One region of the Collimonas sp. GW821-FHT07E08 genome, then DNA from elsewhere that is predicted to be linked to it. Evidence: predicted binding sites of a transcription regulator. Region 1 holds the regulator's gene; the other holds the start of a gene.
What was found. Region 1 encodes FNR, which switches genes on or off when oxygen is low (the NO sensors DNR and NnrR bind a similar motif). Its sites were predicted from a motif close to TTGATNNNNATCAA; they were not measured.
Positions count from the first base shown of each region.

Region 2: the regulator FNR is predicted to act here: its motif matches at 1,498-1,511, upstream of AC07RZ_RS13230 (universal stress protein).

Region 1 covers NZ_JBWKQR010000003.1:45,849-49,269, reverse strand. The annotation lists gene AC07RZ_RS04680 (lysozyme inhibitor LprI family protein) at 1-195, opposite strand, end outside; gene AC07RZ_RS04675 (fatty acid desaturase) at 149-1,237, shown strand; gene fnr (fumarate/nitrate reduction transcriptional regulator Fnr) at 1,330-2,082, shown strand; gene hemN (oxygen-independent coproporphyrinogen III oxidase) at 2,162-3,421, opposite strand, start outside.
Region 2 covers NZ_JBWKQR010000009.1:81,977-85,397, forward strand. The annotation lists gene AC07RZ_RS13225 (MgtC/SapB family protein) at 138-818, shown strand; gene AC07RZ_RS13230 (universal stress protein) at 940-1,362, opposite strand; gene ppnP (pyrimidine/purine nucleoside phosphorylase) at 1,622-1,936, shown strand; gene murB (UDP-N-acetylmuramate dehydrogenase) at 2,082-3,113, opposite strand; gene AC07RZ_RS13245 (YajQ family cyclic di-GMP-binding protein) at 3,310-3,421, shown strand, end outside.

The sequences.
Region 1 (3,421 bases):
ACTTGAACCAGCACGGCCATCTGCCAGGCAGTGCCAAGACGGAAAACAGACGAAGAAACCCGCAAGTCTTTGATCGAAATCAACACCAGGCCTTTCTATATCGCCTAAGATCAGGCGAAATTTTATCTCTTTGTCAAAGGCCTGCCAAATGATCCCCGTCCGCTTACCCGATCCGGTATCGCCGTCGGCTCCCATGCCGCATCGTAAAGTAATCCGTTCATGGCTGCTGCCGGTCGCACAGCGCAGCACCGGCCGTGCGCTGGCGTTAGTCTTGCTCGACTTGATCCTGTTCTCGCTGGCGATTGCCGCCACCGTCTGGCTGCACAATGCCGTAGCCAAATTATTGCTGGGCATGGCCGCCGGCTTTATCATTGGCCGCCTGTTCATTCTCGGCCACGATGCCTGCCATCAAAGCTTCACGCCGCACCGGCGCCTCAATCGCTGGCTCGGCCGCCTGGTTTTCCTGCCGTCGCTGACGCCATATAGCCTGTGGGATGCCGGCCATAACGTGGTGCATCACGGCTACACCAACCTGAAAGGTTTCGACTTTGTCTGGCATCCGCTATCGCTGGAGGAATTCCGCGCCCTGCCGCGTTGGCGCCAATGGCTGGAACGCATCTATCGCAGCGGGTGGGGACCTTGGTTGTACTACCTGGTTGAAATGTGGTGGCAACGCATGTATTTTCCCAGCCGGAAGAAAATGCCCACCCGGCGCTCGGTATTCGTCTGGGATGGCGTGCTGGTTACGATCGCAGCACTGTCCTGGATTGCTGCGCTTGCCGCTGCCGCGCTCGCTACCGGACAATCGATGTGGCTGATCTTGCTGGCTGGCTTTGTGACGCCGTTCCTGTTCTGGAACGCGATGATCGGTTTTGTGGTGTATGTCCACCATACCCATACCGGCGTCGCCTGGTACGAGCAAAAAACCGTGTGGGCGGCAGCACAGCCATTTGTCTCCACCACGGTCCACCTGACATTTCGCTGCCGCATCGGTGCTTTATTGCATCACATCATGGAGCACACCGCCCACCATGTCGACATGAGTATCCCGCTCTATCGCCTGAAAAAAGCACAGCAGATTCTGGAAACCATGCTACCGTCGCGCATCGTGATTCAGAAATTTTCCTGGCGCTGGTATTTTGATACGGCGCGCCGCTGCAAACTCTACGATTTTCAGCGCCGCTGCTGGACCGATTTTTCCGGCATGCCCACCAGCGCGCCGGCACAGGCCATCTGATCCAGCCCGGAATACTGTCGTCAGTCGATGTCCGGCGGTAAAATAGCGTGTTGCGACGAACCGCAATGCCCTATCTACCACCGGATTTCGCCATGCACCAGCCTTCCCCACACGCAGCGCCGTTGCTCGACATCACCGCTTTGCGCAGCAGTTGCTCTTCGTGCAGCATGCATCAATTGTGCTTGCCGATGGGGCTGGATGAGTCCGACATGCTACGTCTCGACAGCATCATCGGCCGCCGCCGTGTGCGCCGGAACGATACGCTGTATCGGATCGGCGACAAGTTCGGCTCCCTGTACGCAGTACGGGTAGGACAATTCAAGACCCATCAAGCCAACCCTGACGGCGCCCGGCAAATCACCGGCTTCCAGATGAGCGGCGAAGTGCTAGGCATGGATGCGATCAGTACCGACACCCATCAATGCGATGCGGTGGCCTTGGAAGATAGCGAGGTATGCGATATTCCGTTCACCCGGCTGGGAGAGCTGTTCGGCGACATCCCGACGCTGCTACGGCATTTCCACCGCATGATGAGCAAGGAAATCACGCGCGAGCAAAGCGTGATCCTGTTGCTGGGCAATATGCGTGCCGAGCAGCGTTTTGCGGCGTTCCTGGTGAACCTGTCGTCGCGTTACGCTGCGCGCGGCTATTCACCTACCAATTTCCAGTTACGCATGACGCGCGAGGATATCGGCAATTATCTTGGCCTGACGATCGAAAGCATCAGCCGCCTGCTGTCCAGGCTCAAGAAGGGCGGCATATTGAAGGTCAGTAAACGGGATATCGAACTGGTCGATTTCCAGGCATTGAAAACATTGGCATTGGGAGCCGGCACCTGCAACTGATTCGAAGCCGTTCGATCGCCTGCCAGCTTCATCACCAGCGGTTCTAATCCCATGCCAGTTCCAGGCGGCATGCAGGCGCCTAAATGGTTTTCGAATAACGCAACGGACTTTGCGCCAAGGCCAGGTAGCGATCAAACACCATGCAGATATTACGGATCAGCAAGCGCCCTTTCATGGTCACGGTGATCCATTCGTCATCCAGTTTGAGCAAGCCGTCTGCCGCCAGTAATTCCAGTTGCGTCAACTCGGTGGAAAAGTATTCAGAGAACTTGATAGGATAGGCGATCTCGATCGATGCAAGCGATAACTCGAAATTGCACATCAGGCGTTGAATGATCAGCCGTCGCAGCAAGTCATCCATGCTCAGCTTGGCCCCGCGCGCAATCGGCAATGCGTGCTGGTCGAGGCGTTGATAATAGGCATCCAAGGTTTTTTCGTTCTGGCTATAGCTGGCGCCGACGGCACTGATGGCAGACACGCCGCATGAGACCAGATCAGCCTCAGCGTGCGTCGAATAACCTTGAAAATTGCGATGTAGGCGCCCTTGTCGCTGGGCGACCGCTAAATCGTCGTCAGGCTTGGCGAAATGGTCCATGCCGATGTACACGTAACCAGCGTCGGTCAGCCGCTTTATGCAGAGGAACAACATGTCTATCTTGGCTTCCGGCGTCGGCAAGTCGACGTCGGCGATGCGGCGTTGCGGCTTGAATATATGCGGCATGTGCGCATAGCTGAAAACGGCGATCCGGTCCGGCGCCGCTGCGATCACCTTGCTCAGCGTTTGCGCCATCGATATCACATTCTGTTTCGGCAAACCGTAAATCAGATCTATGCTGACTGAGCGAAAGCCGGCATAACGGGCAGCATCAATGATCCTGAGCGTATCTTCCTCAGGCTGGACCCGGTTAACGGCTTTCTGCACCACAGGATCGAAATCTTGCACACCGAGGCTAAGGCGATTAAAGCCCTGGCGCCGCAATGTGACGATGCGTTTCGGCGTAACCGTGCGCGGATCGACCTCTATCGAATATTCCCCCTGCCCGTCCGGTGCAAACTGAAAATTCCGGTGTAGATGCGCAAGCAGATCCGTCATCTGCAAGTCCGTCAGGAAGGTCGGCGTGCCGCCGCCGAAATGCAATTGCTCGACCTGGTTCATGCCTTGAAACAATTCCGCCTGCATCGAGATCTCGCGCTTCAGGTAGGTCAGGTAGAGCGCCGCCTTGCCAAGACTCTTGCTGGCGACCTTATTGCAGGCGCAGTAGTAGCAAATCGTTTCGCAGAACGGGATATGCATATACAACGACAAGGCATGGCGCGCACCCATGTCACGCCTGTTGGC
Region 2 (3,421 bases), on a different contig from region 1:
GCAATTGCGCAATGGGTTTATCCTAGGGCCAATTACCACGGTACAGACAATCAACCCAGATAAAAGGCATGAACATTCTTTCACTTGATTCACTGGCCGCTTATTGGTCCGGCCCAGAGGTCGGAGCTAACATCCTCATGTTTCTCAATTTGCTGGGAGCCTTGGTCCTGGGGGCGCTGGTCGGTTACGAACGCGCCTATCATGGCCGCGCCGCCGGCATGCGCACTTACGGCCTGGTATGCATGGCTTCGACCGCCCTGACGGTGTTCGCCGGATATCCGGCGCTCTGGTATGGCGGCCACTCCGGCTTGCCGATCAATCCGGATCCAACCCGGGTAGTGCAAGGAATCGTCACCGGCATCGGTTTTCTCGGCGCTGGCGTCATCATGAAAGAAGGCTTGAATATCAGGGGGCTCACTACGGCGGCGTCGATCTGGGCAGCCTCGGCGATCGGCGTCCTGGTGGGCGTCGGTTTTTACATGGCGGCGATATCGCTCACGCTGCTGTCGGCCATCTGCATGGTGTGGATAGCCAAGCTTGAATACTGGCTGCCGTCGCGCGCCGGCGTAGCCATCCTGGTCGAGTTCGAAAAAGGTTTTGTCCCGCACGAAGAAGCGCTGCGCAAGGTGGCTTTGGAGCATGGCTACGAGATTGCCAAGGATTCGTTGTCCATCAGCTCGCACGACAGGCATGCAAAATGGCATTTCATCGCCTTCGCCATCGACAGCAAAAAAGGCTCGTCGGTCTCGGAACTGGCGCGCATGATGAATTCTTACGAAGGGGTGGAGAATTTTGATTTGACCCACTGCCGCAACTGAGCTGCGGTTCCAGATCACGATGAATGTCGCCGCATCGCTGCATCCAGATACAGCGAATATCATGCAAAAGCGGGTTGGCTGCAGTTGACGTCGAGGACATGGGCCCGACGCCGGCGCGCGCTTATTTGATCAGCGTCACCGGCACATGAACCAGATGAATCACTTTGTTCATGATCGAACCGAGGATCAGGTTGCCCAAAGCTCCCCTGCCGTGGGTGCCCATGACAATGCAGTCGCACTTCTGCTCCTGGACATAGTCAACGATGCTCTTCGCAATCGGACCGATGCGGGTGCTGGCGATGTAAGGGACCTCGGCCTGTTCCAGAATCCGCTTGACGGGATTCAATACTTCATCGGCCGCCGCCGTTTCAATTGCCTTGATTTTTTCGAGAGACAGGTAAGCCTGGATTTTCCCGTCAAGATGTTCTTGCACGTTCAGCAAATGAATCTGTGCGGCAGTGTCCCCCTTGACCATCGAGCTCGCATATTTCACAGCCCTTAAGGCATAGTCTGAGCCGTCAACCGGAATCAATATTTTTTGCATTTTTGCACCTCGTCCACCAAAATCCCGGCGGCATGACCACATCCGCAATCGTGGATATCTTGTTAGGAAGATTAGCAGTTTGGATGTAAAGATTGTGTAAATAGTCGGATTGATTGCGTAGACGGAACGTAAAATATGATCTGCATCAAAAACCCCGTACACATAAAGCCAGCATCGACCTGTTCAAGCTGCCAGTTCTAATAAGCGCCATTAAAACAATGGGTTATAAAAACCAACCATGAGAAAGCATCCTTAAGTCATGAGCACTCAATTCGACAATGTATCCGTACTAAAGCAAGCCAGCGTCTACTTTGACGGCAAATGCGTTTCCCACACGGTGGTTTTCGCCGACGGCAGCAAGAAGACGCTGGGCGTGATCCTGCCGTCGTCGCTGACTTTCAGCACCGGCGCCGCCGAAATCATGGACATCACCAGCGGCAGCTGCCGCGTGCGCCAGAAAGACCAGCAAGCCTGGACCACATACAGCGACGGCCAGAGCTTCGATATCCCGGCCAATTCGAGTTTTGACATCGAGACGCTGGAAACGGTGAACTACGTCTGCCATTACGCCTGATACGCCAAGGCAAAAAAAACCCGCGATGCGGTTGCATTGCGGGTTAAATCCATTACCTTAGGGAGTGTTGGATATGAGGCATAACAGAGTTTAATTCCGTTATGTGACCCAATAATGACACATTAAGATACAAAGCGCTTGCGCCTCATACAAAAATCGGTTCCGGCTCCAGCGCCACCCCAAACTTCCCCATCACATCGGCTTGCACCGCCTGCGCCAGGCGCACCACGTCCTGCCCGCTGGCGCCGCCGCGGTTGACCAGCACCAGCGCCTGTTTTTCATAGACGCCGGCTGCGCCAAGCGTCCTTCCCTTCCAGCCGCACTGGTCGATCAGCCAGCCTGCAGCCAGCTTGTAACTGCCGTCCGGCTGTTGATAATTCACTAATTGCGGATGCTGCGCCAGCAAGCCCGCGCGTTGCGCCGCCGTGACAATAGGATTCTTGAAAAAACTGCCGGCATTGCCGATTACCGCGGGATCCGGCAGCTTGCGGGTGCGGATGGCGATCACCGCATCGCTGATGTCGCGTGCGCTCGGCTGCGCCAGTTTGCGTGCATCCAGCTCTTGCGCCACATCGGCGTAACGCAGGTCAGGCTGCCAGCGCTTGGGCAAGGCGAAGGTAACGTCCGTCACTATGGCCCGGCCGCGCAGGCCGTGCTTGAACACGCTGTCGCGATAGGCAAAAGCGCAAGCGTCCCGGTCCAGCGCCAGGATTTCGCCGCTTTCCATATCGATGGCGGTCAAGGCATGGAAGCGCTCTTGCAGCTCGACGCCGTAGGCGCCGATGTTCTGGATCGGCGCGGCGCCGACGCTGCCGGGAATCAGCGACAGGTTCTCCAGTCCGGCCAAACCCTGCTCCAGCGTCCACAGCACCAGCTCATGCCAGTTCTCGCCGGCGGCGGCGCGGACATAGACAGCATCGTCATCCTCGCCGGCAATTTCCCGGCCGCGATTACACATATGCAACACCAGCCCCGGGAAATCCTGGGTCAGCACCAGGTTGCTGCCGCCGCCCAGCACCAGCCGCGGCAAATCCGATGCAACGGCGTCGGACCTGAGCGCCCGCAGGGTTTCCAGTGAAGTGACCGGCAGGTAGGCATGCGCCTTGGCGTCGATACCGAAGGTATTGTGCCGGCGCAGCGAAAAATCGAATTGGAGCGGAAGCTGGAAGATAGTCATAGCAACGGGATTATAAAGTAAGTAACCACCGCCAGCGGGCGGCCAGGCGCCCGGAGCCGGGCAGGCCAGCAAGAAAATAGCGCGGCCGGACCGACACCTCGGGTTTCTTGTCCGCTAAAATGCGCATAGCTCGACGGCCGCGCCAGCCACCGGTTCCGCGGCCGGCTTTGTTTGAACATATAGAAGGAATATCACCATGCCATCATTTGATACCGTATCGGAAGCCAACCTGGTTGAAGTAAAAAACGCCAACGACCAGGCCAACAAGGAAATCTCGACTCGCTTCGACTTCAAGGGCAGCGACGCCC